Regions from separate parts of the Lactiplantibacillus sp. ME-2 genome, predicted to be linked through region 3. Evidence: predicted binding sites of a transcription regulator. Region 3 holds the regulator's gene; each other region holds the start of a gene.

Region 1 (7,813 bases), on a different contig from region 3:
TAGGTGAATTAATATTGAACTCTTCACCGACTTCTTGATAAATCGTCTGTTCAATTTCACTCAACCGTTCTGTAAACTGACTGCCCATGGCTTTAAGTCGACTGCTGTCGACCGTAATGCCGGCGATTTCCATCTGAGCTAAGACATTAGCCATCGGTTTTTCGATATCATCGTAAAGTTGATCCTGCTCATTGGCTGCCAATTCCTTTAATAACTGTGGCTTCAAACTAGCGATTGCGGCCAATTTCCGGGCGAGATGACTAAAGAAGACGTCATCATCTTCAGGAATGGCACGCTTAACGCCCTTACCATAAACGGTCTCGTCACTCGGTAAGTCAGTGTACCCGTGTTGCTCAGCTAAACTTCCCAAATCGTTACTGTTATCATTTGTATCTAATAAGTATGAAACGAGTAAAAGATCAAAATCGACTTTACCTAGCTGAATACCCAAACGATTAAGCCCGACCGTCGTGCGTTTCATATCAAAAACGTCCTTGGTAATCGTTGTGCTACTCAAGAGATCAGCCACAGTCGGTTGCATTAATAATTCCACATCCCGACTGATGTACCAGTGATCATCCGCTCCGATGGCAAAGCCAGCAAAGGCCGACGTGTGGTAGTTCGGCGTTGGCATCTCCAAATAAAAGTCCACGTGATCGGTAAATTGTTGCAATTCCGTCAGGTTAGCTTTCGTCAAGACGGTATAATCAACGGGCGTTGCTGGTTCGTCCGACTGTAGGTGTAATTTCTTCAAAAATGATTGAAAGTCCATCTTCTGATAAAACGCGGCCAGCTGGTCAAGATCCGGGCCATCATAGGATAAATCAGCCAATTGAACATCAATCGGCGCATCCCGCTTGATTGTTGCTAGCACCTTAGCCTGCGCCGCTTGTTCGCGATCCTCAATCAGATGTTCCTTCATCTTGCTCTGCTTCATGGCATCGATGTTTTCATAAATGCCTTCCATCGTACCATACTGTTTGAGTAATTTAAGGGCGGTCTTCTCACCAACCTTGGTGACACCCGGATAGTTATCCGAGGTATCACCTGTCAACCCCTTCATGTCAATAATTTGTGCCGGTGTGATGCCCAGCTTTTCTTCAACGTGCGCCGGCGTATAGTGTTCCACTTCAGAAACACCTTTAACGGTCACGGCCACCGTGGTATGCTCGGTCGTCAACTGCGTCAAATCACGGTCACCAGTGACGACCGTCGTGGTGTAGCCGGTTTGATCCGCTTGACCGGCCAGTGTGCCAATAATGTCATCGGCTTCGTAGTCTTTTAATTCATAATGTTTGATACCATACGCGTCTAATAGCTGTTTGATATACGGCATTTGTTCAGAAAACTCACTAGGCGTCTTAGCCCGGCCGCCCTTGTAATTATCGTACATGGCTGTTCGAAACGTGGTCTTACCCGCATCAAAAGCCACTAACATATCCGTGGGTTCGACTGCCTTGATCATGTGGTCAAGCATTGTATTGAAGCCATAAATGGCGTTGGTATGCAGGCCGTCTGGATTTACGAACCGTTCCAGTTGACTATGCAACGCAAAGAACGCCCGAAATGCCACACTGTTACCATCAATCAGTAATAATTTTTTTGCCATTAGTTTGCTCCCCATCTCTTAATTTAAATCATCATTTTTATGAAAATCCGTCACTCAGACCATTAATACCACTCGATTGGCGGTCTGATTCGCAGCGCCTGTCAGTACAGGCTGAACGACTAATTATTTACCCTTATAATTGTACCAAACAATTAAGTAAAACGGGAGTTCGGTCCACCGAAAACCCGTGAAATAACCCATTTTCGGTAAATTAAAAGGATTATGACATCTTGGTCATAATCCTTAATAATTATCTTAATGATTAGTCGCGGCTTGAGCCACCGAAGATTTGGACGAAGTAGAGGAACAAGTTAACGAAGTCCAAGTATAATTGTAAGGCCCCAGTAACGGCCAAACCAGTCGATGAAACCTGGTCACCATATTGCAAATACATGTTGCGCATCCGGTTAGCGTCCCACATGGATAAGCCGGCGAAGATCAATACACCAATGTATGAAAAGATGTAACTAATCATGGCACTTTGTAAGAACATATTGACCAGTGAAGCGACAAACAACCCGATCAAGGCTGCAATCAAGTGCGTCCCAATACGTGAAATATCACGCTTAGTCGTCGTCCCAATCACCGCCATGGTCGCAAATACAGCTCCAGCTGCAACGAACGCACCGGTGATAACGGCACCCGTGTATAAGGACAAGGTCACTGACATTTCAACCCCAAAGATGATGGCAAAGAGCATCAGTAAGGTGAAGCTCATCGCTGGATTGCGTGTCGCGTTGACTTGAATCCCACCAATCATCACAAACATGCTGACAATGAAGATCATCAAGAAGATGAATGGGTGTTGTGAAAAGGCGGCATTAATTTGTGCTTGGAACGTGGTCATCGCTAAGTAAACGGTAAAGGCCGAAACTAACACGGCGATTGTCATAAACCCATACATTTTAGTTAGGAAACTACGGAGGCCAACTTGTGTGTTGATGGTCCGTGGTTGTGGGTCATTTTGAAAATTGTTCATAAAATCCCTCTTTCACCTAAAAATTGACTACTCGTTACTTTTTCCGAGTTAAGATTAAAAATTGAGTTTGTGCATCGTTACTAACGCAGACTGCGCTAGTAACAACACCACACTAGTTTGTCAATCATTTGCCTATGACTAGCCATCTCAATCAGTCACCTCAACTTTCTTAACTTAAGTCTATCAAATTAGTCAAAGAAGGTAAAATAGTTTGTGCCTGTGAATTTGATAAGAATTTCTTATGTCTGACAACCACTACTTATCAGCAACGTAACTAATAATGTCACCCGGCTGACAATCCAGGACGGCACAAATCTTTTCTAATGTACTGAATCGAATCGCCTTGGCCTTGCCAGTCTTTAAAATTGAAATATTGGTTGGCGTAATGCCGACTCGTTTAGCTAATTCACTGGTCGTCATGTTACGTTGTGCCATGACGACATTCAAGGTAATCCTGATCATTACGACAACCCTCCCTCTTAAATAGTTAAATCACTCTCAGTCTTCATGTTAACGGCGCGAGTGTAAATCATAGCAATTAAGGCAAAGATAATTAGGTCAACAAAAGCGCTCAGCAAGTTGTCCCATCCAAGGCCAAATTGACTAATCCGATATAGCCAACTAACCGTCAATTGGTTTGCACAAGCCATTAACAACGACGAGCCCAGTATCCATATCTGACCTTTTACGATTCGATTCATCTGTTGACTATTTTCAGTTGAAAAATAGTCTTGTTTCTGAATATGCCTGACAATCGCTGAAACTGCCTGAATAGTTATAAATACGCCAACTAGCATCAGAATATAACCAATAATCATTAACGTCGTATAAAGTCCTGACGGAAAACTAGCAATCGCGTTCGTACTCGCAACATGAGTCTTAATCGGCATCATAAAGTCATCACTGTGTAAAATATAATTTGTCGTTTCGCCCGAAAAATAATTAACGAGATATTCAATCGGGACAAAAATGCTAAACCAAATTAATATTGATGCAAACCACAAAATCACCCTCAACGTTCCCGTTCCCATCTTCATCATTCTTGACATAATTTACACCCCCGTATTCTTACCATTAAGATATCATATCGATAAACGATAATCAATATTTGATTACCAACGATTTTTATTTGTTTATTAAATATATCAAAAAATAGTTGTTCAATAATCAGCCCATTACGACTACCGAACAACTACGCTATTTTGCTATCACAATTTACAATTTTTTGCCAACCTTCGCGCTACACATACTGCCAGACTTCATCATCAAAGTGTCCTAGTCCATTGGCTTCCAAGGTCTTAAAATAGGCCAATAGTTCGATGGCCCCCGCCTTACTGGCATGGGCCACCGCATTCATGCCAGTGCCGGTCGGGACAACGTTGCTCATCTCAGTGATGTCGTACCCGTTTTCAATGGTCACTTGCGCGCACGTCACGGTCCAATGATTCAAGACGTTCGGAGCTAAGACTAAGAAGATATTGTAGTCATCTGACAGGTAGCCTGGCAACGCCCACGCGGTCTCATCGATTGGTTCTGGGTATAAGTTACCTTGCATGGCAAATTCCTGGATATTGTCTTTGGTCGGGACGACGTCGAGCATAAAGATCACTTTTTCAAACGCCTCGGTACCTAACTGTGCATCTACAGTCATCAGCAACTGCCTCCTCAACTAAAGTTTTCACGATAAAATTGGTATTTTTGTTTGATTTCTTGCAGGGGCGCGTCCATCACGTGCTCATAGCCATCCTGGTCCAACTTAAAATGCCGATTGACAATGGCGGCCAATCGAATGCGCAACCCCGGATTTTTAGCTAATAACGGCCGCAAGTCACTCGACATGATTTCAAAACGTTCTAGCTGATCGGGGACTAACACCTTCACAAACTCCTGATAAGTGTCGGCCAACACCTCGGCATAAATATGATCAGCATACTTTAATTCGACCGCTTCCAGCTTGTCATAATACGCTGTATTCGTCAGCCCCTTCTCGTTTTTGATCAGATGTTGTTCATCGTATTCATGGACCAGGTACGCGTCCCAATCGCGGTAAGCATACGTGGTCATCCGGACGACTAAGTGGCGGCCCGCCGCCGTGACGTTCTCTGGAACCAAGTCACCCTGTATATCGCGTAAATATGGCCGTACTAACAGACGGGTCACAAAATAATAGTACGTCCCCGCAATCAGTTCACGATCGCGGTCGGCATCGTATAGTTCGCCAGTACCTTCAAGTGCTGGTAGCCCAATCAGACTCAGACGAGTTTGATTGACGGCATAGATAATGTCTTCAAGTTCTTCAGTGATTTCGTCAGTTCGGCTGATGACCTGTAAGACCTGCGTGAATAACCGTACCAGCTGATTGCGCTCACTCTTTTGATTGTCATAAACACCGACTTGCCGCTCATATTTGCGCGTCTCACGCTCTAATTGTTCCTCCAGCGACGTCGTCATCCGTTCCACCTTCACCGGCAATACGAGCTGATCAAAAGCCTCCCGAGCCACCGTGCGTACCGCTGCTCGCAAAGTTGGCCGCATTTCAATAAAATCTGGAAATTCAAACACATTTTGAAAATCATAGTGCCCACTCGCGTCCATCCGCGCAGCGTTCAGCGTAAAGTTAAACTTAGCCATGACGAAACTCCTTTCACCATTCACTTCATTAAATTCAGCATAGCACCCCACCACTGCAAATCCTATTAGGGAAACACCCCAAAACGAATTGGCACATATCCCCTTGGAGTTGTATCTGTACGTTCTAAATTACCACTGATCATGCCTAAGATTTCGACAGTCAACCCGCAGCTTGACCAGGACAAATCGGCGCAACTAAAAAATGGCCTTTACCGCACCCATCCGTGCCGTAAAAACCATTTTTGCTTAAAGTTCGCAACGATTCACTAAACTCGTGGCCGCCGCCGATAAACGATGTAACGCCGATAGAAGTACTGGTAAGGAATTGCAATCGCGTGAATCAGCCGCGTGTATGGGAAAAAGCCGAAAATTGCTAAGCCGCAAATAACATGCGTCTTGTAAATCCACGGCACTGTAGCCATCAACCACCACTTTGGTTGGAGATAGAACAATGAGCGCGCCCACACTGAGAGTGTTGTCCGGTAGTCAAACGCCGGATGTAAAGGACCGGATAGTGTTGAAGCCAATCCTAAAATGATCGTAATCAACAATGCCACGTTGACCATTAAATCGCTCCAAGAACTGGTGACAAACACCCGTACATTGGTAAACCGCCGGTACGTCAGGATAATCATCCCGGCAAGGGCCAAAACTCCGGCCCCAGTCCCCATCATTAAGGAACCGAACATATGGTACATCTCATCTGAAATTCCCAAAAAGTCCGTAAAAGCTTTCGGAATCAGAATCCCTAAGATATGCCCAAAAAAGGCTAAAATGATCCCAACGTGGAAAGTGATGGCCCCAATCATCAGTTTTTTCTTCTCCAGCATTTCACTGGAAACTGCCGTGACGCTAGCCGGATAAAATTTCAGCCGCACAAACGTCCCCACGAAGAACGATAATAACATGGCATACGGGTAGATCACCCACAGTACTACGGAAAAGAAATCTTTCATGATGCCGCGACCCCCGTTTCCACACACGTCCGTAATTCCGCCCGTACGACTTGTAACAACCGAAAGTATGGATCATCCAATTCGGCCGTTGCATTTTGTAACATCGTATAGGTGCCATCTTCAATAACTTGAAAAGCCAGCTTGATATCCTGTTGTCGCGGATCGTCCGCAAAGTGGCCATACGCTAGAAATTCCAGCAGTAGCGGCAGGAAGTCCGCTAACTCACTACTAACCGTCGTCAGCCCAAACATTTCATACATCATCTTGAGCTTCGCCAAAATGGTCCCCCGTTCCCGGGAATCCGTCATCTTGTAAAAACTCATATAGAGGGTGTAGCGCTTGTTCATCTCAAATAAGCCAGCATAGTGGGCCTGTTGCGCTAATAACGGTTGGGCGGCTAGTTCATCGAATGCCGCCAACAATTTGGCTTTTTGAACAGTCGCCGGATAGCCCGTTACGATATTCTGACGGGTAGCCGTAGCGAACGTCATCTCATCAGGATAGTCGATCAACCGCGACAAAGTGACTAGCGTGGGTTGCATCGTTGTTAATTGTTTAAAATTAATCACGCCAAATCCCCCCGTAGAAACTTTCTGCGTAAATTTGATTGGTCGATTCACCAGCTTCGGCTTTCTTGAACATACTGCCATGCTGTGGTGCTAACGCGCAGCCAGCACATTCGTCATAACCTAAGCCGCCCTGTTCACTCTGGGCATCTTCCACTTGTTCTTTGTGATTTTGTGGAATCACAAAACGGTCTTCGTACTTGGCAATCGCCAGCAAGCGATAAAGTGATGTCGCCGTGTTCTCAGTCAAGCCAACGCGTTGTAATTTAGCCGCGTCGAAGTCCTTGCCACCGGTCTTAGCCCGCATGTACAGCCGCATCATGGCTAACTTGTAGAGGGCACCCTTGATTGCCGGGACGTTGCCACCCGTAAGTAAACTAGCCAAATAATCAACTGGAATGCGCATCTCATCGATTCCTGGGAAAATCATCTCAGGATCCTTGATCGAATCGCGGCCCTCAAAATAATTCATGACTGGTGACAATGGTGGGATGTACCAAACCATGGGCATCGTCCGATATTCAGGATGAAGCGGAAAGGCGATCTTTTCTTCGACGGCCATCCGGTAAATCGGCGAATTCTGAGCAGCTTCCAACATTTCTTCAGAGATACCATCCGCCAACGCTTGTTCAATGATGTCTGGATCATTGGGGTCCAAGAACAAATCTAACTGTGCTTGGTATAATTGGCCTTCCTCAGGCGTTTCGGCCGCTTCTTCGACCCGATCAGCGTCATATAACATGGCGCCGATATACCGGATCCGACCGACACAAGTCTCGGCACAGACAGTCGGTTCACCTTCTTCGATCCGTGGATAACAGAACGTGCATTTTTCAGCCTTATGGGTCTTCCAGTTGAAGTAGACCTTCTTATAAGGGCAACCCGTCATACAAAAACGCCAGCCGCGGCACCGTTCTTGATCAACCAAGACGATACCGTCTTCATCACGCTTATACATCGCCCCAGAAGGACATGACGCCACGCATGGTGCGTTCAAGCAATGTTCACATAGACGTGGGAGGTACATCATGAAGGCCTGTTCAAAGTTCGCTTTGATATCGGTCTCTATCTT
Region 2 (7,813 bases), on a different contig from region 3:
TTGCATATCATCAACATCACTGGCTGCTTGATAGTAGCCATCAATGATTGCCCGGTACAAATCTAAATCCCGGAGCAATACTGGTGTCCCACAACTGAAGGCTTCCAACACGGACATCGGAAATAACTCGTTATAAGAAGGCAGTAAGAAAAGATCCGCCATATTATAATAGTCCACCAATTTCTCACGAGGAACGATGCCTGGAAACGACAGATTAGCTGGCGGGTTATCCACCACCTGCTTCAACTCCTGATAACCATCCGTAATTCGGCCAAACGAGAACCCACCGGCCCATACAAACTGGATATCTGGATTCTGCTTTGCAAGCGTAATAAAATCAGGAACACCTTTCCGATCCTGAATCTGACCGGTCCCGATAATCATGAATTTATTTTGATCATAGCCGTATTGTTGGCGCAAGCGCAACTGTTTAGCCTTAGTCATTTCGTAAAATTCACGTTTGCTGACAAAATTCGGAATATACGTTACATCTGCTCTTTTGATATGGTATGCTTCCAATTTTGGAATGAAAGTCGGGTTCACCACCACAATGTGGTCCATCCGCTTATAAAATGAGATTAAATAACGATTGAAAATCATTTGGAATGGTCGTGGCAACTTCAAGCTACCCTCGAGCGTCTCTGGTAAGAAATGCACGTAACCGATTTTACGGCCTCGATTAGGCATAAACGTAGACAGGTAAAACATTGGATTAACCGTATGGTAATGTGAAACGGCGGAGCGCCCATATCGATTGACTTTAATATTAAATTCATCCTGCCAATGGGTCCGCAACAACCGCATCAATTCTAGATAGGCGCTGCCGACTCCCTGACCCTTGACGGAGTCAGCTTTTGAAAACATGGTAATGTCTAACATAATTCGTCCCCTTACGCGTCATACGTCGAATAAGCATCCCCGGTTTGGCGGTGCTCATTGACGATTTGACACACGTTAATTACTAATATTCGCCGATTTATCCGCTGATTCAGAATACGCCAGCTGTACGTCTTGATAGTAGTTGATCACTTGCTTGCCGAAATACTCTGCGGAAATTTGGTAAAGCTTCTTCTGCCGTGGCTTGGGATCGTTAAAAGTATTGGGATGTTGTAAATAACGCACAACATCCTTGATCAGATCGGTCTCACTTGTAAAGGTCGTCCCCAGTGACGGATCATCAAGTAATTGATCCGTGTACGGACTAGCAGCCACTACCGTTTTAAGGCCCGCAGCCATTGCTTCAATGTACGTCAGCCCCTGTGATTCTGAGTTCGAAGCCGAAACGAACAGGTCAGCCATCTGGTAATAGTTATAAACTTCATCATTATCAATTTCACCGGTAAATTGTACGTGCGCCGTTAAGCCGGCGTCTTGAACCTGATTTTCCAGTGTTTCACGTGCCGGACCATCACCTACAATCAGGAGTTGGGCATTCGGCACCTGTTCTAAGATCGCCGGTAGGGCTGCAATGACTTCGTGAATGTTTTTCTCGTAGGCCAAACGACTCAAGGAAAGTAATACTGGCGTATCAGACTGATAGCCGAGTCTTTGCCGATAATCCACCGTCGACTGCTGCTCGTACTGATTAATGTCGATTCCAGTCGGAATAATGCGAATTGGCGCTTTAACGCCGTAGCCCGTCAGTGTATTTGCAACCCGCTCACTCGGTGCTACAATCCCGTTCAGATGATAACAATACGCCCGTGTGGCCTCCTTAACGTGGTATGGCTTTAACAACTTACCATTCGCAATATAATGTAGATAATCCTCATACATCGTGTGGTACGTATGGATACATGGGACTTTTAATTGTTTGGCAACAAACTTACCAATCATCCCCATGGAGAATTCTGTCTGCGTATGAACAATATCCAGGCCAAGATCCTTAGCAACCTGGTAAGCCTTAAAAAGCCCGCGAACGGCGATGCGCCGATCCGTGAACGAAACAAATGGAATACTCGTAAACCGAAAAATATTGCGTTCATAAATATTCTTATCAACATGGGGATCCGTGGTCGTAAAGATATAGACTTGATGACCAGCCCGTTCGAGTTGATTGCGTAACACCTTGATTGACGTTGCGACCCCACTCACTTGTGGATAGTATGTGTCTGTAAATATCCCGATATTCACGTAGATTCTCCCCTTATTTCCATCAATTAACCGTGCTGCTAATCGATGTTGCTTAACCGCGCTTAGATCATTATTTCATGATCATCACGAATTCGACTTAATGCCTGTATTATAAACATTATATTGGTTAAATATCCGAGTTGCAAATAATCTTAATATAAATTAAGAGTTCATGACAAAATCTATCTGACCAGCTACACCTATAGAAAATGAATTCGAAATGATGAATTGTAATCGCTAGGCATCACTCAACACCGCCATTACATCGTTTTCACTACACCAACTCTTCACCGTCAACAGCGAGTAGCAATGTGCCCTGTGTCCATCATTGACTAGCGCGCGGTCGCAACTATGGACAATTGTCACAATGCCTAAATGTCCAGTCAATTCGCGTCATGTACTGTGCCAGCTCTCATCATACCGGTGCGGGTAGCCCACTCCCCCGTCGTGCTAAACCCGGGGCTAGTACCAACTGGTTAATGACCCGCATTTACCCACAAAAAAAGAGCAAATCTGCAGATTTGCTCTTAGTTTGATTGTTTATTTACCGAAGACGTTCTTTTCAACTAATTCTTTGACTTCTTCGTTAGTAACACACTCGTTAAGTGCCTTATCAGCTAATTTAGCCATTTCCTTAGTATCAAGTTTCTTCATTAATGAACGTGTCTTAAGCACGGAAGTTGAACTCATTGAGAATTCATCCAAACCTAAGCCCATCAATAATGGCACCGCAATCTGATCCCCAGCAACTTCACCACACATACCCGTGAAGCGGCCGTTCGCGTGAGCAGCGTCAATAACATGCTTGATCAAACGCAACAACGATGGGTTGTATGGTTGATACAAGTATGACACTTGTTCGTTACCACGATCAGCAGCAAATGAGTATTGAATCAAGTCGTTAGTCCCAATACTAAAGAAGTCGACTTCCTTAGCAAACTGGTCAGCTAAAATAGCTGCCGCTGGGATTTCAATCATGATACCAAGCTTGATGTCGTCAGCAACAGGCGTACCAGCTGCAACCAACTTGGCTTTTTCTTCCTCAAAGATAGCTTTGGCTTTACGGAATTCGTCAAGCGTTGCAATCATTGGGAACATAATCCGTAATTGACCGTAATGTGACGCACGTAATAACGCACGTAACTGGGTCCGGAAGATGTCATCACGATCGAGGGAAATCCGAATAGCCCGATAACCCAAGAATGGGTTCATTTCATCAGGTAATGGCAAGTAAGGTAATTCCTTGTCACCACCGATATCCATGGTCCGAACAATAACGGGTTTGCCGTTCATCCCTTCGACAACCTTCTTGTAAGCTTCAAATTGGGTATCTTCGTCAGGTAATTCTGAACTGTTCATGTACAAGAATTCTGAACGGAATAATCCAATGGCTTCAGAGCCAGCATCCAAAACCCCATCCATATCGTCAGGTGTCCCGATGTTAGAAGCTAATTCAAAGTGCTTGCCGTCCTTAGAAACGGTGGCCTCGTTCTTCAACTTAGCCCATTCAGCCTTTTGCGCAACAAAGTCTTTAGCCTTTTGTTGGTAATCAGCAACTTCAGCATCCGTTGGGGATACTAAAGCGTCACCGTTGATACCATCCAAGACGACCGTATCGCCTTCTTTGATATCAGTCGTGGCAGATTCAGATCCAACGACCGCTGGAATTTCAAGCGTCCGTGACATGATGGCTGAATGACTAGTCCGACCACCAATGTCAGTAATGAAGCCCTTAACATACTTACGATCAAGTTGAGCTGTATCACTAGGTGTTAAATCGTGGGCAACCACGATTACTTCGGAGTCAATTAAAGCTGGACTTGGTAAGGTTACCCCTAACAAGTGGCTTAAGACCCGCTTCGTTACGTCGCGAATATCACCGGCTCGTTCTTGCATATATGCATTATCCGTCATCGCTTCAAACATTGAAATGAAAGTATCAGTAACTTCCTTCAAAGCTTCTTCAGCATTGACTTTATCATCCTTGATCTTACCTTCAATTTGTCCGAGCATTTCTGGGTCAGACAAAATGGTGATATGAGCTTCAAAAACTTCTGCTTCTTCTTCACCCAAGTTTTCAACCGCTTTGTCTTTAATGACCTTTAGTTCAGCCTTGGAAGCATCGAAAGCGTCATGTAACCGTGCAACTTCAGCATCCGTATCGGAAACTGTTGTCTTTTCGAATGATAAATCTGGATCAACTAGCATATAGGCCTTAGCAATTGCAACACCATCACTGGCCGCAATTCCTTTTAGTACCTTTTCAGCCATTATTCAGATAATCCTTCTTTCTTCATCGTTTCAGTTAAAGCTGCGATAGCGTCGGCTTCGTCGGCACCTTCAGCAGAAATGGTAACGTCAGCGTCTTTACCAACACCGAGTGACATAACACCCATGATGGACTTTAAGTTAACGGACTTGTCTTGGTATTGCAACGTAATTTCTGAGTTGAACTTACTTGCTGATTGTACCAATAAAGTTGCGGGACGTGCGTGGATACCAGTGTCTGCGATAACGTGAAATTCTTTCTTTTCCATAACTATTCGATCTCCTTCAAGATAAATAAATTTAAAATTGGTTCCGAGTCAATTCGAGTTGCCGCCAACACGTATACTCAAGAGCCCTTAATAATGATGATAGCAATTATCCAATTAAAATACAAGCCCTTTCATTCAAGCTAGGCCTATTAATTGGTTGTCTTACCATCCTTCTCGAAATGGTAAACAATGCGGCCATCTAAGTCCGCTGTACCAATGACTCGTTTACGATACTCATACTTCATATAGGCGTCGTGAAAAGCCATAAATTCATCCGGCGTTACGGTAAAACTGTCGCGTTCGCCATGACGCAACGCTTCCATTAACTGGGTATAATCCGTTGCCAAACAATTACCGCCTCCTCAAAGTTAGGTTGACACATTACTGCATCATTATTTTGATATTTACGAACAAAGTTCTCCGCCGCTCACTGGCTGTTGACGGTCACCAATGAAAAACGATGCGCTGCAAACATCAAAACTGGTCAGGCTCGATACATGCAAAAAAACCGCTTTGTACTATAATATAGACAGACAGTTACATCATCACTTATCCTAACCAGATAATTAATATACAACGAATCCGGTTACATGACAAGCTATGAGTTGCGACTATCCAGACTATTCAGAAATAATTGAATCAATCAGCCATTGCGAATTATCCCGGCCGCACGTCCAGTTTTGACCCTGAGGCTTTTCACTTGCAACAGTCCGTAAATTCGCTATACTAATAGTCAAAGGTCAACAAAGGTCAAAGAGCCGATGAACCTTTAACTATGATCCTAATCGATTTAGTTATATTTCTGATGCGAAAGGTGTGTGACAGCATAATGCTTTGTGACAATTGCCATAAGAACGAAGCGACGATCCATTTATATACGAGCGTCAACGGTCAGCGGCGACAAATCAACCTTTGTCAAAATTGCTATCAACTGCTAAAGAATCAGGAACAGCAACCAAATAACGGAGTTGGAGGTGCTGATATGGCACAAGATCCATTCGGTTTTGGTGGTCTTGACGACATTTTCCGTGCAATGCAGGGTGGCGTTGATCCTAATAACGCTTACCGGCAACAACAGACCCCACCGACCCAGCCAGCTGGTCCTAATGGCGGCAATCGTCGTGGCAATAACAACGGCGGTGGCCTCCTTGGCCAATACGGCTTCAACTTAACAGCGCAAGCTAAACAGGGCAAAATCGATCCAGTGATTGGTCGCGATACCGAAATTAATCGGGTTATCGAGATTTTGAATCGCCGGACCAAGAATAACCCCGTTTTAATTGGTGAAGCTGGGGTTGGTAAAACGGCGGTCGTGGAAGGACTAGCACAGAAAATCGTTTCTGGTCAAGTTCCACAAAAACTGTTAGATAAAGAAATTATTCGTTTGGACGTGGCTTCCCTTGTTCAAGGTACCGGTATTCGAGGTCAATTTGAACAACGAATGCAACAATTAATGAAGGAAGTTCAAAGCAATCCGAATATCATCCTCTTCATTGACGAAATCCATGAAATCATGGGTGCCGGTAATGCTGAAGGTGGTATGGATGCTGGGAACGTCCTGAAACCCGCCCTTGCCCGTGGTGATTTCCAATTAGTTGGGGCCACGACATTAAACGAATACCGCGACATCGAAAAGGATGCCGCCCTCGCCCGCCGGTTCCAACCGGTCACGGTCAACGAACCGAGCGTGGAAGAATCTATCAAGATTCTCGAAGGTATTCAGAAGAAGTACGAAGACTATCATCACGTTAAGTACGATCAAGATGCCATTGTGGCAGCCGTCAAGTTGTCAAATCGTTACATTCAAGATCGTTTCTTACCTGATAAGGCCATCGATTTACTCGATGAAGCTGGTTCACGTAAGAACTTGACGTTGAAGACGGTCGATCCAAAGACGATTCAAGAAAAGATCGACGAGGCAGAAAAGCAGAAACAGGACGCCTTGAAGAAGGAAGACTACGAAAAAGCCGCCTACTATCGCGATCAAGTTGCTAAGTTAGAAAAAGCTAAGCCCGATGAAAGTTCAGACCAGCCTAATAACGATACTGCCACTGTAACAGTCAAGGACATGGAACAAATTGTCGAAGAAAAGACAAGTATTCCAGTTGGTGACTTGCAGGCTAAGGAACAGGCTCAAATGAAGACCTTAGCACCCGACCTTAAGAGTACGGTTATTGGTCAAGACCAAGCGGTTGAAGCAGTTGCCCGGGCCATCCGGCGTAATCGAATCGGTCTGAACGGAACTGGCCGGCCAATTGGTTCCTTCATGTTTGTTGGCCCAACCGGGGTTGGTAAAACTGAATTAGCTAAACAACTTGCTAAGGAACTGTTTGGTTCCCAAGACGCCATGATTCGGTTTGACATGAGTGAATACATGGAACCACATTCAGTAGCTAAGTTGATCGGTTCACCGCCTGGCTATGTTGGCTATGAAGAAGCCGGTCAGTTAACTGAACAGGTTCGTCGTCATCCATATAGCCTAGTCTTACTAGACGAAGTTGAAAAGGCTCATCCGGATGTCATGCACATGTTTTTGCAAATCCTCGATGATGGCCGGCTGACCGACTCACAAGGTCGGACTGTCAGCTTCAAGGATACGATCATCATCATGACTTCCAACGCTGGGACTGGCGACAGTGAAGCTAATGTCGGTTTTGGTGCCGCTGCTGAAGGCAAGACGCACGATATCACTAGCCGGTTGACGGACTACTTCAAGCCAGAATTCTTAAACCGGTTCGATGACATCATTCAATTCAACGCTTTATCTAAGGAAAACTTGATGAAAATTGTTGGTTTGATGATCGAAGATGTCAACGGCATGTTAGCTAACCAAGGCTTACACGTCCACGTCACAGAACCTGTCGAGGAAAAACTCGTTGAACTAGGTTACAACCCTCAGATGGGGGCTCGCCCACTCCGGCGTGTTATCCAGGAACAAATCGAAGATCGCATCGCCGATTTCTATTTGGACCACGGCGACGTTAAGAACATGGTTGCAAAAGTTGAAGACGGCAAGATTGTTTTGGCGGCTGAGACGAAGTCCGAATAAGATAATTAAATTTAGAGCCAGAAGCGTAAACAATCGTTTACACTTCTGGCTCTTTTTTGTGCCTACCTCAAATCCTCATTGAGTCGCTATGAAT
Region 3 (7,813 bases):
TTAAGGAAGACGCTTTCCGGATTACGACGCAAGATTTGACGTTGATTCCAACGGCCGAGGTGCCATTAGTCAACTATTATCGTGATGAAGTTATTCCAGCTGAAAAATTACCAGTTTACTTTACGGCCTTATCACCAGCCTTCCGTGAAGAAGCTGGTAGTGCTGGTCGTGATACGAAAGGCTTGATTCGCTTACACCAATTCAATAAAGTTGAAATGGTTAAGTTCACGAAACCAGAAGATTCATGGGATGAATTAGAGAAGTTGACCAACAATGCCGAATCATTGCTAAAGAAACTTGGGTTACCATATCACGTTATTACGTTAACGACTGGTGACATGAGCTTCACAGCTGCCATGACACATGATTTGGAAGTTTGGTTCCCAGAACAAGACAAGTACCGGGAAATCTCGAGTTGTTCAAATTGTACTGATTTCCAAGCTCGGCGGGCGCACATTCAATATCGCGATGACGATGGCAAATTGCAATTCGTTCATACTTTGAACGGGAGTGGCTTAGCTGTCGGTCGGACCGTTGCAGCTATTTTGGAAAACTATCAAAATGAAGATGGGACGGTTACGATTCCAGATGTATTAGTTCCATATATGCACGGTAAGACGAAGATTGAAAAACAAGGTTAATTGAGATGAAGTTAGCGAACTCGCAGCGATGCGAGTTCGCTTTTTTTGCATAATTAATGAGTATTAAAGGGAACTGTCGATTTTAAAATGTGAGTGGAAATAACGGCCGAGTTGACTAAATAATTGCGGGACGGGCAGAATGTTGGGACAACATTTCAGGCGCAAAAGGGCGAAAAAGCTGGGGTTACTGAAATTTATTCACCTTTTTTTGAAAATAGGGTTTGCTATTTTCGGCTACCGTGCTATAATATTTCTTGTCGGAAAAATATAACTTGTTTATCCAGTAAAAAGTATATTTATCCATTTATTTGAAAAAAGTTGTTGACAAGTATTCAACATGATGATAAAGTTAAATAGTTGTCAAGGCATACCAGTAAGAACTGTTTGAACCGGCAACAAGGCATGATTAACATCATGCGGGTGTGGCGGAACTGGCAGACGCGCTAGATTTAGGTTCTAGTGTCTTACGACGTGGGGGTTCGAGTCCCTTCACCCGCACATGCCGACTTAGCTCAGTTGGCAGAGCATCTCACTAGTAATGAGGAGGTCGGAGGTTCGAATCCTCTAGTCGGCATTTACAATTTAATAGCTTTATTATGCGGAAGTAGTTCAGTGGTAGAACATCACCTTGCCATGGTGGGGGTCGCGGGTTCGAATCCCGTCTTCCGCTTTTAATTTGCCGGGGTGGCGGAATTGGCAGACGCACAGGACTTAAAATCCTGCGGTTAGTGATAACCGTACCGGTTCGATCCCGGTCCTCGGCATTTTAAATAAGCACCCATAGCGCAATTGGATAGAGTGTCTGACTACGAATCAGAAGGTTGTAGGTTCGACTCCTACTGGGTGCATTAGTATCGGGAAATAGCTCAGCTTGGTAGAGCACCTGGTTTGGGACCAGGGGGTCGCAGGTTCGAATCCTGTTTTCCCGATCGTTTAACACAGTCTTAGTTAAGTGCTAAGGCTTTTTATTTAATTTTCTCGGGAAGTAGCTCAGCTTGGTAGAGCACTACGTTCGGGACGTAGGGGTCGCAGGTTCAAATCCTGTTTTCCCGATTACGGTTAAACCAACTAATCCAGTCATTTGGCTGGATTTTTTTATGGCCTTTTTTGTAAGCAGGGATGTTTCAACGGTCAGGGACACTTTTGCGACGTTACTCACTAAGTCAGCCATGTGAAGAATACGGTGGTTGTGACTCATGATCCTGACAAGGCAACAGCCACTGTTAGTCATGAGCTCGGAGAAATTAGTCTCAGAACTGCTGTTCATCGTTGTGATACCAGTGCCCGTCGCCTGCAATGAGGAGTGACTCAACTTGACATATTTTAAATAGGTAGTTCAATGAATATGGAGACCTAATAATTTAATCATTATGAGGTTCTAAACGGTTGAATCAATTGAAAGCAAACGTTCGGCGTGCTATGCTGTAACAACCGTTAAGCACATGCTAGTCCGCGGTTTGGGTGAAATTCTTTGCTTTTTTCCATTATCCTCGTATAATAATAGTCAATATTAGTCAAAGATAATGAAAAGGGTGAAGCACATGCAAAGTCAAAATATCTCGGATATTATTGAAAAGTATTTAAAAAGTATTTTGGCGGACTCGGAGCATGTTGAAATTCGACGGTCAGAAATTGCCGACCTTTTCAACGTGGTACCCTCACAGATTAATTATGTGATTAAGACCCGGTTTACGATCCAAAATGGTTACTTAGTTGAAAGTAAACGTGGCGGTGGTGGTTATATTCGCATTGAGAAGGTTAATTTGGTCGATGATGCTGATGTGTTGGACGCCCTCATACAGGTGATCGGCGATTCAATCACACAACGAGATGCTTATGCGGTCGTCCAAAGTTTATACGAGGACGACGTCTTAAATCGTCGAGAAGCGCAATTGATTTTAGTGGCGATTGACCACGAGACGTTAGGATTAACGGACCGGGACTTAGAAAACAGTCTGCGGGCCCGGATAATTATCGGAATCTTGAACCACTTGCGTTACGAAAGCTAAAGAAAGCGAGGAATCGCAATGGATAACTTATTTACACCTAGTGCCAAAAGTGTGCTGGTACTGGCACAGGAACAGGCCAAATATTTCAAGCATCAGGCAGTTGGTACGGAGCATTTGCTATTAGCATTGGCCATCGAAAAGAATGGAATTGCTAATAAGGTGCTACAACAATATGCCGTTAGTGAAGATGACATTCGTGAAGAAATCGAACGGTTCACTGGCTATGGGACGTTGAGCAATGTTGGCAAGGATACTTACTTGCCATATTCACCAAAGGCCAAAGAAATTTTGTCCGTTGCCGGTGATGAAGCAAAACGGCTCGGTGCCAACAAGATTGGAACGGAACATTTGTTGTTAGCGATGCTCTCTGATGAAAGTATCCTTTCCTCGCGAATTTTAATGAATTTAAACTTAGATCTAGGTCAGACGCGTAAAGTCGTTCTTCGCAAGCTAGGTGTCAGTGACGCCATGAGTAAGCGCAAGGGTAACGCGGCTAATCGCGGTGGCAAGAAGACTGAAGGAACGCCAACCTTGGATTCTCTGGCGCGCGATTTGACCCAATTAGCTAGTGAACAAGAAATGGACCCGGTAGTAGGTCGTTCCAAGGAAGTCAAACGGGTCATTCAGATCCTGTCACGGCGGACGAAGAATAATCCGGTCTTGATTGGTGAACCTGGGGTTGGGAAGACTGCAATCGCCGAAGGTCTAGCCCAAAAGATTGTGGCCGGTGATGTGCCAACTGATATGGCAGATAAGCGTTTGATGATGCTCGATATGGGATCATTAGTCGCTGGGACAAAGTATCGTGGTGAATTCGAAGACCGCCTGAAAAAAGTGATTGATGAAATTTACAACGATGGCCATGTGATCTTATTTATCGATGAATTGCATACCTTGATTGGTGCCGGTGGTGCTGAAGGGGCTATTGATGCCTCTAATATTCTGAAACCCGCACTTGCACGAGGGGAACTCCAAACGATTGGGGCAACCACTTTAAATGAGTATCAAAAGTACATTGAATCTGACGCTGCGTTGGAACGGCGTTTTGCAACGGTCATGGTCAATGAACCGACGGAAGACGAAGCCGTTGAAATCTTAGATGGACTACGGCCACGCTATGAAGAACATCATCGGGTTACGATTACGGATGAAGCTGTTGATCAAGCAGTCAAGCTATCCAGCCGGTATATCAGTGATCGTTTCTTGCCTGATAAGGCCATTGACTTGATGGATGAGGCGGCAGCTAAAGTCCGCATCGATCAGATGGATCAACCAACAAAGCTATCCAAGAACCAGGACAAGTTAGCGCAACTGCGTGAGGATAAGGAAACAGCGATCGAAGCACAAGATTTTGAACAGGCCGCTGATATTCGTAAGCAGGAGATGAAACTGAAGCAACGCCTAGATCGAATCGAAGCTGACCAAGACGCCGAAGTGACTGAGGGGGCAACACCACACTATGATTTACAAGTCACAGGTGAGGATATTGCTCAGGTCGTTGCCGAATGGACCGGGGTTCCGTTAACGCAATTGCAAAAATCTGAAAGTGAACGCTTAGTTAACTTGGAAAAGATTTTGCATGAACGGGTTGTTGGACAGCCAGAAGCCGTATCCGCAGTGGCTCGTGCTATTCGCCGTGCGCGCAGCGGGTTGAAAGATCCGAGTCGGCCAATTGGTTCCTTTATGTTCTTAGGACCAACTGGGGTTGGTAAGACGGAGCTAGCAAAAGCCTTGGCAGCAGCGATGTTCGGGTCTGAAGATAATATGATTCGGATCGACATGTCTGAATACATGGAACGCTATTCGACTAGTCGTTTGATTGGCTCGGCACCTGGTTACGTTGGTTATGACGAGGGCGGTCAGCTGACAGAGAAGGTTCGCCAGAAACCATACTCGGTCGTGCTATTTGATGAAGTTGAAAAAGCTCATCCGGACGTCTTTAACATTTTGTTACAAGTTTTGGATGACGGCTACTTGACGGATTCTAAGGGTCGGAAGGTAGACTTCAGAAATACGATTCTGATTATGACGTCGAACCTTGGGGCAACCACACTTCGTGATGAAAAATCAGTTGGTTTTGGTGCAACTGATAAGGCCAATGACTACAATGCGGTTGCTGCGACGATTCGAGCAACGTTAAAACAGACGTTCCGCCCAGAATTCTTAAACCGGATCGACGAAACAATCGTCTTCCATTCATTGAATAAGGAAGAATTACACGAAATCGTTAAGTTGATGTCACAAGAAATTGTTGATCGAGTGGCCCAACAAGGTATCAAGATCAAAATCACTCCGGCTGCCATTGACGTGGTTGCGAAGGCTGGCTTTGACCCTGAGTACGGAGCACGACCAATTCGACGGGCATTACAGACTGAAATCGAAGATCGGTTGAGTGAAGAATTATTGACCGGCGCGATCAAGGTCGATGACCAAGTTACGATTGGTGCTAGCAAGGGTACCATTACAATTAATATTAAAAACCAGCCTAAGGCAGATGGTCGTTCGACCGTTTCCTCAAAGTAGGCGCGATTAAATTAAAGATGACGCTTGAAGTGGTAGTCCACTTCAGGCGTCATCTTTTAGGTTCAATCGGTATTAAGATGCTACCCACTGAAGTGAACTGTAGGATCTGAGGCTGGTGGTTCGGTGCTGATTGGTGTAAATTATAATAGGAAATAAAGTCAAGAAAGAAGATGATAACATGGCGACACGAGCCGAACAGATGGCGAAGACGCACCAGGCGATTTTAGACACAGCCCGGGAACTGTTTTTAAGAAATGGGTATGATGCGACAAGTACGCGCGACATTGCGAATGCGATTGGCATTACGCAGCCCGCGCTTTATCACCATTTTAAAGATAAAGAGGTCATCTTTCTGGCTGTCATTACGACGGTCGGTGCGGAAATCAAGGCTGGCATTGAAGCGATTCAAGTCCGTGCGGATTGGTCTCCGTTGGATCAATTAACAGAAGTCTCGCTATTACTAACGCATAAGCATCCGGCTGATGTCTTCACGTTAATTCATTCCAGTTTCAAAGCATTAACGCATGAACATATTCGCGAGTTGGGCGGCATATTTGTTACTGATTATGTGAAGCCGATTCAAACCGTTTTTGAGCAACCTGACATGCAACTACATGTGGGGGTCACACCACAGATGGCGACGAATTTCTATATCACCAGCTTGAGTCCACTGTTTAACAGTTTTCATCAAATCGGTGATCCTCATGCTGACGAGCGGACCCGCGTTCAAACTCTTTTAAAGATGATCTTATACGGGGTTGCGAGTGAACCAGAAAACTAATGGCGGCAGAGAAGTCTACTAGTTGACAACTAACGTTATTCGATGTATATTATAACTTGTCTGTAACCGTGAACTCGAGCGAACGCGCAATCTATTGTCTGTGCGGCTCGTTAATATAAATCCAAAAATAGTCAACTTAAGCGACTATTTTTGGTTTTTTTATGCCTAAAATTCGGTCAAAAACGCATTTGTAACACAAATGTAATATTTGGCCGGAGGTGGCGGGTTCCGGAATAATAAGAAGGGGTGAACAACTTGGCCGGACATTTAGTAAAATACGGTAAACACCGTACCCGTAGAAGTTATGCACGTATCAAGGAAGTTCTTGATTTGCCTAACTTGATCGAAATCCAGACCGATTCTTACCAATGGTTCTTGGATGAAGGTCTCCGGGAAATGTTTGAAGATATTATGCCGATCGACGATTTCGCAGGAAAACTTTCACTTGAATTTGTCGACTATCAATTATTAGAACCAAAGTACACCGTCGAAGAAGCTCGTGAACATGATGCCAACTACTCGGCACCATTGCACGTTACCCTACGTTTAACTAACCATGAAACTGGTGAAATTAAGTCGCAAGACGTATTCTTCGGTGATTTTCCATTAATGACTGAACAAGGGACGTTTATTATCAACGGTGCCGAACGGGTCATTGTTTCACAATTGGTTCGTTCACCCGGCGTTTACTTCAATGAGGAATTAGATAAAAATGGGCGTCCTAGCTACGGCACAACGGTTATTCCTAACCGGGGTGCTTGGTTAGAACTTGAAACTGACGCCAAGAATGTCTCATACGTACGGATCGATCGTACGCGGAAGATTCCATTGACGGAATTAGTCCGGGCCTTAGGCTATGGTTCTGACGATGACATTATTGACATGTTGGGTGAAACTGACAGTTTGATATTGACGTTGGAAAAGGACGTTCATAAGAACACCGACGACTCCCGGGTTGAAGAATCCTTAAAAGATATCTACGAACGGCTACGTCCTGGTGAACCTAAGACGGCTGACAGTTCGCGGAGCCTATTGACTGCTCGGTTCTTCGATCCAAAACGGTATGACTTCGCACCAGTTGGTCGCTACAAGGTTAACAAGAAGTTAAGCATGAAGACGCGCTTAATGGACCAAACGTTAGCTGAGACATTAGCTGATCCTGATACTGGTGAAGTTATTGCGCAAAAGGATACGGTCATTGACAAGAATGTCATGGCTAAACTATCCCCATACTTGGAACGTGACGACTTTAAGACGGTTACTTACACACCATCTGACGAAGCCGTTGTTACGAATCCAATGGTCTTACAAGTTGTTAAGGTTTATTCACAAAACGACCCTGAAAAGGTTGTGAACGTGATTGGTAATGGCAACATTGATTTGAAGTTCAAGCACATTGTGCCTGCTGATATCATTGCTTCCATTAATTACTTCTTCAACTTGCAAGAAGGTCTTGGCTCAACCGATGATATTGATCACTTGGGTAACCGGCGGATTCGTTCCGTGGGTGAATTATTGCAAAACCAATTCCGGATTGGGTTATCCCGGATGGAACGGGTTGTGCGTGAACGGATGTCGATTCAAGATGCTGCGACGGTAACGCCACAACAATTGATTAACATTCGCCCAGTGGTTGCTTCAATTAAGGAATTCTTTGGGTCATCACAATTGTCACAATTCATGGACCAAACCAACCCCTTAGGTGAATTAACGCATAAGCGGCGTTTATCAGCCTTAGGACCTGGTGGTTTGACTCGTGATCGGGCCGGATATGAAGTTCGTGACGTGCACTATACCCACTACGGTCGGATGTGCCCAATCGAAACGCCTGAAGGCCCTAACATTGGTTTGATCAACAG
Region 4 (7,813 bases), on a different contig from region 3:
GCAATCAATAATAAACAGCAGGCATCATTTGGATTATAGGCGGACCCGAACAAGCGATTCTGATTAGCAGCATAGCCCCATAATAGGTCACCCAGCATGAACTTCAGCCACGTTGGTAATGTCAATACTTGGTTAAGCCAGTGGAAAGCAAAACCACTAATTGTAATATACAAGCCAAATTGGATGATAAATTTACGAAGCTCGTGCCAAGCAATCGACTGCGTGGACTCACGACACAACAACCAAAGATTGCCCAATACAAAAAGCATTAGGACAGACAGAATAACACTACGATAATCGTGGTGTTTGAGATTGAGCGTCGTGATGCCCATTAATAGGACGATAAACCCTAGCAACGGGTCGTGCCGACTGAATTGTCGTGGATGTTTGAGTAACGCCAGCCATTGCCACCGGCTTAAATAAATCAGCCATCCGATACCTACCGGCGGCAGAATAGCTAATAATTTTAGGCCAGTCAAAAATGGCGACGTCGTTAAAAGACGTTTTCGCATGGTTAATCAAACTTTCTCTCATTAAATAATATGTCGCTTGCCAGTCGACATTAGCCATATTATGGCACGTCTGCCTGTCATACAAACTTGCATTAATAGAATTTTAGTTAGTTTGAACAAAGCTTAGGAATTTTCAGGAAAATTTAACCAGCTGAATGCGTATTCACAGTGAAGCATGGTAAAATATGATTAGTGACGTACGGTGATACGGGTGCTATCCTGAATCACCATTGAAATGCGTTGGTTTTTAAGGTCAAAGATGATTGGCCAACAAAGGTCTAATCTAGTGTGCGACCTTTGTTCAGACTGCTAACTTCCAGGCCATTGGGTATTGCCATGATCTTAGTTGAACCTCGTTGGGTATTTCTGATAAAGAGCCGACCCGTAATTCAACGACCAGCACGTTTCGATTTTGGTGCATACTAAGGATAGCGAGTGACGTGCGTGGTTAGTTAAACTGAATAATTAAAACAATTGAGCCGGGTGGATTTGACCACAACCATTGAAAGTTAGTCGTGTGGGTAAATCTTCCCGAATTAAAGGGGAACTGTATGTGGATGCAAAACAATTATCAAAACGATTAGCAACGGTTGGCGCTTTCGTTCAGCCGGGCGCCCGCGTGGCCGATATTGGGTCAGATCACGCTTATTTGCCAGCTAATCTCGCATTAAATCATCAAACTAGTTATGGTGTAGCTGGTGAAGTCGTCCGGGGGCCCTTTGAAAATGCGCGTCATGAGATTCAAAAGCTGGGGTTAACGGATCGCTTAGTGGCCCGTCTAGCTGACGGTCTTGCTGCGATTGAACCAGCTGATCGTATTGATACGGTCACGATTGCCGGGATGGGGGGCCCTTTGATTCGCCATATTCTTGAACAGGGGCCGACCCAGCTCGCCGGTGTTCAACGGTTGGTACTCGAGCCTAATGTTGGTGAAGCGACCGTGCGGGAATGGCTGGCGGCCAATCAGTTTCAAATTGTAGCTGAACGAATTCTAGCTGAAGATGGCCATACTTATGAGATTCTTTGTGCTGATCGGGTTGATCATCAGGTGACGTATACGACGACTGAACAGATGTTTGGCCCGTTTCTGCTAGCTGAGAAGTCGCCGGTGTTTATCGCTAAGTGGCAACGTGAGTTACAACGAGTAAATGCGGCGGTTGCACAAATGCAACGGGCTAAAGTGATACCAGAGGAACAGTTAGCGCTGGCTCACGCTAAAATCAAATTGATTGAAGGAGTCCTGACGGATGCAAGCAAGTGAATTAATTGCGCGTTTTGAAAAATTTGCGCCACTCAAGTTGAAGTGGGAGCATGATCCCACCGGATTACAAATCGGTGATCCTCATCAGGACATCCACAAGGTGTTAGTTACCCTGGATGTGCGGCCGGAAGTTGTCCAAGAAGCCATCACGATCGGTGCTGACATGATTTTTGCTCATCATCCCGTCATGTTTCGACCGGCCAACAATCTTGATTATCAGGATCCTCAGAAAGCAATGTATGCAAAACTTGCAGCTCACCACATCTTGGTGTACGCGGCCCATACGAATCTGGACTGTGCTGAGGGCGGCATGAACGATTGGCTTGCGGCGGCCTTAGACTTGCAAAATGTGCAGGGATTGGTTCCTGAGTATCGGGCACAGGCTGTTAAGTTGACTTTAACGGTACCGACCAATCAAGTTGAAACGGTACAGGAATACTTAACGAATACCGTGGGTGCCACGCTAGATCGTTACGCTGTCAACTCGGGTGAACAGTTCAGCGTCGACTTACTAGCCGATCAGATTCCAACTGCGGTAGCGGGCATTAATGACTTAGCCGCTGACACGTGGGATTACCAGGTTGTGCCACTGTTGTCTGGCGGTCATCAGTATTATATGGGCCGAGTCGGTGATTTGCCGACACCGTTATCAGCGCAGGCATTTGCCGAACAGTGTAAGCAAGTATTTGGTGTCAGCGGCCTGCGACTAGTCAGTGCCGATCCCCGACAACGGATTACCCGTGTGGCCGTCCTGGGCGGCGATGGTGGTAAGTTCTATCCCCAAGCGTTGCGAGCAGGTGCACAAGCTTACGTGACCGGGGATGTCTATTATCACACCGGTCACGATATGCTGGCAGCCGGGTTGACGGTCATTGATCCAGGCCACCATATCGAGAGTATTTGTAAGTCACAACTCACTAAGCTGTTTGATCAATGGCGTGTACAAGCTGGCTGGCCAATCGAGATTGTGGCGTCTCAGCTGAATACTGATCCGTTTACCTTCATCTAAGTTAATCATGAACTTTAATAAGGAAAGGAAGTTATCATATGTCAAAATATCCAAACTTAATTTCAGATTTTTTAACCTTTGTCAAAATTAATAGTCGTTCAGATGAGGAATCAACGACAATTCCTTCGTCACCACGTGAAACGGCCTTTTTAAAGCAATTAATGAGTAAGCTCACTGATTTAGGCTTGAGCGATGTTGAACAGGATGCGCAAAGTGCGTACGTTTTTGCGACGATTCCTGCGAATAGTGACAAAGCTGTTAAAACCCTTGGCTTCATTTCACATATTGATACGGCTGACTTTAACGCGGAAAATGTCAATCCACAAATTGTTGACAATTATGACGGTGAATCAGTTATTAAGCTCGGAAACGGGGACTATGTGCTGGATCCGGCGGTCTTCCCAAACTTAAAGAACTATGCTGGTCACACGCTGATCACAACTGATGGAACCACGCTGCTTGGAGCTGATGATAAGTCTGGTGTTGCTGAAATCATTAGTGCTGCGGAATATTTGTTGGCCCATCCTGAGATCAAACATGGCAAGATTCGGTTAGCTTTTGGTCCCGATGAAGAAATTGGGACTGGTGCTGATCACTTTAATGTGCCTGCCTTTGGCGCCGATTATGCCTACACCGTCGATGGTGGTCCGCTTGGTGAACTGGAGTATGAAACGTTCAACGCGGCCCAAGCGACGGTGACGATTACAGGTGTCAACGTTCATCCAGGGGAAGCTAAGGATAAGATGGTCAACGCCTTGCAGTTAGCCGTTGATTTTCAATCGGCGTTACCCGCACATGATGTCCCGGAACACACGGAAGGCCGTGAAGGGTTCTTCTTCTTGCTTAGTTTAGACGGGACCGTTGACAGCGCTAAGATGACTTACATTATTCGTGATCATGACCGCGATAAGTTCGAAGCACGTAAACGGTTATTTATGGCGGTTGCGGATCGGCTGAATTTGGCTGACGGTGTGGCCCGGATCAAGGTCGACATGAAGGACCAGTATTACAATATGCGCGAAATCATTGAAAAAGATATGCGGGTCGTTGAATTGGCCAAACAAGCCATGCTCAAGCTCGGTATCACGCCAGCCATTTATCCGGTTCGTGGTGGGACGGATGGCTCCAAGATCTCATTTATGGGCTTGCCGACACCAAACTTGTTTGCTGGCGGTGAGAACATGCACGGTCGGTTTGAATACGTTTCAGAACAAGTGATGGCCCAAGCCGTGGACGTTGTCTTACAAATCGTTCAGGATAATTATGACCAGGACTAAATCCTTGACCTTGTTTGACCTTACGGGTTATACTCTAATAGTCAATAAAGGTCAAACAAAAATTGGCAGCTATGACGGCTGCCTTTTTGCTACCGTTTTTGAGGAGGTACAATATGAATCCAGAACAATTTACAGAAAGTTTACAACAAGCCTTACAACAGGCACAACAAATCGCACAAACACGGCGCCATCAAGAAATTGGGGTGCCCCATCTATTTAAGTTTTTAACGCAACCAGGCGAACTGGTTCGGCAGATCTTTAGTGAGGCCGGCGCTGATTTAGACCAATTACAAACAGAGCTCGACCGTGAGCTGGATGACATTGCCGTTGTTAGCGGTGGTAACGTTCAGTACGGTGGCAGTATGAGCAGTAGTCTAGCTACGCTGATGCAGGCTGCCGATGCTAAGCGCAAAGCGTTAGGTGATGATTACCTTGCGACCGACACTTTGGCTTTAGCGCTGATGGATCAAACTGGTGATCAGTTGACCAAATACTTGAATCAGCAAGGCATCACGGCAGGACAAGTCAAGAATGCCGTTGATCGTATTCGCGGGGGCCAACGGGTCACGTCACGTAATCAGGAAGATCAGTATCAAGCTTTGGAAAAGTACGGCGTCGACTTGGTTAAGCAGGCGCGCCAGGGGAATCAAGATCCAGTAATTGGCCGGGACGAAGAGATTCTGGATGTTATTCGGATCTTGTCACGAAAGACGAAAAATAATCCTGTCTTGATTGGTGAACCGGGAGTTGGGAAAACTGCCATCGTGGAAGGCCTAGCGCAACGAATTGTTCGTGGTGATGTGCCGGAGAACTTAAAAGATAAGACGTTGTTCTCGCTAGATATGGGGTCCCTGATTGCCGGGGCGAAGTATCGTGGTGAATTTGAAGAACGACTCAAAGCCGTCCTCAAGGAAATCAAGAAGAGCGATGGGCAGATCATCATGTTCATCGATGAAATCCATAATATCGTTGGTGCTGGTAAGACAGAAGGCAGTATGGACGCCGGTAACTTGTTGAAACCAATGTTGGCGCGGGGAGAACTTCATTTGATCGGGGCCACGACGTTAGATGAATATCGTCAGTACATGGAAAAGGACAAGGCGCTCGAGCGGCGGTTCCAAAAAGTATTGGTTGCTGAACCGAGTGTTGAAGATACAATTAGTATTTTACGTGGCTTAAAGGAACGCTTTGAAATCCATCATGGTGTTCGGATTCATGATAACGCCTTAGTGGCCGCTGCCAAGTTATCTGATCGTTATATTACGGATCGTTACTTGCCAGATAAGGCCTTAGATTTAGTAGATGAGGCTTCTGCTGAAATTCGGGTCGAAATGAACTCCAACCCAACGGAATTAGACCAAGTCAACCGACAATTAATGCGTTTAGAGGTCGAGGAAGCCGCCTTAAAGAAGGAAACTGACGATGCCTCCGTTAAACGGCTAGCGGATGTACAAAAAGAACTCGCCAGCGCAAAGGAAAAACAGCGGGCTTTATCCGAACGCTGGGACAGTGAAAAGAAGAGTCTCCAAGCGTTAAGCGACAAAAAGTCGGCGTTAGACAAAGCTAAGCACGACTTGGAAAATGCTGAAAATAATTATGATCTGGAACAAGCAGCTAAGTTGCAGCACGGGACGATTCCAAAGCTGGAACAAGAGTTGAAGGCCATGGAAGCCAATGATCATCATGAAGATTGGTTAGTTGAGGAATCCGTCACGCCAGATCAGATTGCAAACGTGGTTTCCCGGATGACAGGAATCCCAGTAGCCAAACTGGTTGCCGGTGAGCGGGAGAAATTATTACACTTGGCGGACCATTTGCATGAACGAGTGGTTGGTCAGGATGCGGCGGTCGATGCCGTTTCGGATGCCGTATTACGTTCGCGGGCCGGTTTGCAAGATCCTAATCGTCCCCTGGGTTCTTTTATGTTTTTAGGCCCAACTGGGGTTGGTAAGACGGAATTAGCGAAAGCATTGGCTGAGAATTTGTTTGACGCCGATGATCATATGGTTCGGATCGATATGAGTGAATATATGGAGAAAGAGTCCGTTTCGCGATTGGTCGGGGCGGCACCGGGCTACGTTGGTTACGAAGAAGGCGGTCAGTTGACCGAAGCTGTCCGGCGTAATCCGTACTCGATCGTGTTATTCGATGAAATTGAAAAGGCGCATCCAGATGTGTTTAACATCTTGTTACAAGTATTGGATGACGGTCGGTTGACGGATGGTCAAGGGCGGACCGTCGACTTCAAAAATACCATCTTGATTATGACGTCGAACTTAGGATCAGAGTTGCTACTGGCGGGGGTTGATGACCAGGGTCACTTGTCGGCCGACACCCATCAACAGGTTATGCAGCTGGTTCAAAGTCGATTCAAACCGGAATTTTTGAACCGAATCGATGACATCATTATGTTCACGCCACTACAATTGGGCGCGATTGAGGAAATTGTGGTGAAATTGATTGATCGGTTGTCTGCCCGTCTCCAAGATCGTGAGATTACACTGAAAATTTCTGACGAAGCGAAGAAGTGGATCGCTAAGCAGGGGTATGAACCGGCATACGGTGCCCGGCCGCTCCGGCGCTTTATCACGAATCACGTCGAAACACCGCTGGCAAAAGAGATCATTGCGGGGCGCGTGGCACCAAAATCGACAGTCGCCATTAATTTGATGGACGATCACTTAGTCTTCGAAAACCAATCGACCCAGCCGGCATAAGCGTAATCACTGATTTGAACGCGTGATAATGCGTTTCAGTGACGATAATTGGGCCAATAAAAACTGGACCGTGAGCACCTTGCGATGCTCACGGGCCAGCTTTTTTTAGGCGGATTATTATTGTGACTTGGTTGAGCCTATGATTCTGGATGGCTTGATCGTGTAGGTGTGAGGCAGCTATCTTTGGTTTATGATGATGGTAGCCGCGCTTAGCTTCGGACGAGGGGGACCTTGCGCCCGTGCGTTTAACCTCATACTGAGAAAAGAGTTGTTACCGCCGACGCTGTCGTGTTAAGCTACTCCAAAATCGAGGAGTAAGCGAACATGGACGACGATCGTAAAAGGTTTGACCAGTATGCAAAAAATGAATTGAAAAATTAATGTACAACGTGGTTCTTTATCAGCGGCCGATTTGGCATTTTGGGCAGCAGCACAACGCGCAAAGCAGAAATATGCCAAAACGCTGCAAATGCTCAAAGCAAGTGATGGATCGTAAGCGTCATTAATCTGAATGTTAGGGTCGGGTATGTACCAGCATTCTAGTTGGCTGGCGCGTCAAGCACACAACAAAAAAAGACGAGTAACCGCAATCGGGATACTCGTCTTTTTTTGTTGTGCTGAGACTAAGCGAAGCCTCTGGTTGTTTTTAATTACTTATTATCTGAACCTTTAGCGGGTTGGGAATGATTAGTAATATAAGTGATGCTGTTGACCACGACTAGCGCGAAAATTGCAGCAACGATGCCGATTTCACCAAAGTTATAGTCCAACTGTTCAAGAGCACCACCGATGTAGCCGATGACCTCACCGAAGAGGACACTCCAAAAGATAATCGTAAGTTGTCTCATCATTTTCCGACACCTCCCAATGAAAATTATTTTAACACACCGACAGGAAAAAGCAATTAGGTAATAACGGGATATTAAGGCTTTAATTAGGTTGATATAATTACGACGAGACGGCGGTGAAACCCTAGTTATCCATCTAAAAATAACCGTGCACGTTATCTGATGACTTAAAACTGCCGCTTAGAACAA

What was found. The regulator CtsR, encoded in region 3, represses protease genes until heat stress. The targets are predictions, from matches to a motif close to TTGGTCAAAAAAGGTCAAANA.
Region 1: the regulator CtsR is predicted to act here: its motif matches at 2,777-2,797, upstream of MMY95_RS04105 (Bax inhibitor-1/YccA family protein).
Region 2: the regulator CtsR is predicted to act here: its motif matches at 5,407-5,427, upstream of MMY95_RS08515 (ATP-dependent Clp protease ATP-binding subunit).
Region 4: the regulator CtsR is predicted to act here: its motif matches at 4,097-4,117, upstream of clpB (ATP-dependent chaperone ClpB).

The regions. Positions count from the first base shown of each region.
Region 1 covers NZ_JAKZEQ010000007.1:66,406-74,218, forward strand. Annotated here, with positions in the region: gene polA (DNA polymerase I) at 1-1,609, opposite strand, end outside; gene MMY95_RS04105 (Bax inhibitor-1/YccA family protein) at 1,872-2,588, opposite strand; gene MMY95_RS04110 (helix-turn-helix transcriptional regulator) at 2,844-3,050, opposite strand; gene MMY95_RS04115 (DUF2975 domain-containing protein) at 3,068-3,637, opposite strand; gene MMY95_RS04120 (hypothetical protein) at 3,829-4,239, opposite strand; gene MMY95_RS04125 (hypothetical protein) at 4,254-5,219, opposite strand; gene narI (respiratory nitrate reductase subunit gamma) at 5,486-6,175, opposite strand; gene narJ (nitrate reductase molybdenum cofactor assembly chaperone) at 6,172-6,744, opposite strand; gene narH (nitrate reductase subunit beta) at 6,737-7,813, opposite strand, start outside.
Region 2 covers NZ_JAKZEQ010000019.1:43,478-51,290, reverse strand. Annotated here, with positions in the region: gene MMY95_RS08540 (glycosyltransferase) at 1-879, opposite strand, end outside; gene MMY95_RS08535 (glycosyltransferase family 4 protein) at 955-2,133, opposite strand; gene ptsP (phosphoenolpyruvate--protein phosphotransferase) at 2,674-4,404, opposite strand; gene MMY95_RS08525 (phosphocarrier protein HPr) at 4,404-4,670, opposite strand; gene MMY95_RS08520 (hypothetical protein) at 4,820-5,017, opposite strand; gene MMY95_RS08515 (ATP-dependent Clp protease ATP-binding subunit) at 5,500-7,719, shown strand.
Region 3 covers NZ_JAKZEQ010000006.1:90,412-98,224, reverse strand. Annotated here, with positions in the region: gene serS (serine--tRNA ligase) at 1-641, shown strand, start outside; tRNA gene MMY95_RS03715 (tRNA-Leu) at 1,058-1,139, shown strand; tRNA gene MMY95_RS03710 (tRNA-Thr) at 1,143-1,215, shown strand; tRNA gene MMY95_RS03705 (tRNA-Gly) at 1,240-1,311, shown strand; tRNA gene MMY95_RS03700 (tRNA-Leu) at 1,320-1,405, shown strand; tRNA gene MMY95_RS03695 (tRNA-Arg) at 1,416-1,489, shown strand; tRNA gene MMY95_RS03690 (tRNA-Pro) at 1,497-1,570, shown strand; tRNA gene MMY95_RS03685 (tRNA-Pro) at 1,621-1,694, shown strand; gene MMY95_RS03680 (CtsR family transcriptional regulator) at 2,183-2,650, shown strand; gene MMY95_RS03675 (ATP-dependent Clp protease ATP-binding subunit) at 2,669-5,173, shown strand; gene MMY95_RS03670 (TetR/AcrR family transcriptional regulator) at 5,352-5,954, shown strand; gene MMY95_RS03665 (DNA-directed RNA polymerase subunit beta) at 6,210-7,813, shown strand, end outside.
Region 4 covers NZ_JAKZEQ010000022.1:15,093-22,905, forward strand. Annotated here, with positions in the region: gene MMY95_RS09190 (O-antigen ligase family protein) at 1-512, opposite strand, end outside; gene MMY95_RS09195 (tRNA (adenine(22)-N(1))-methyltransferase TrmK) at 1,066-1,773, shown strand; gene MMY95_RS09200 (Nif3-like dinuclear metal center hexameric protein) at 1,760-2,782, shown strand; gene pepT (peptidase T) at 2,821-4,059, shown strand; gene clpB (ATP-dependent chaperone ClpB) at 4,173-6,776, shown strand; gene MMY95_RS09215 (YjzD family protein) at 7,427-7,627, opposite strand.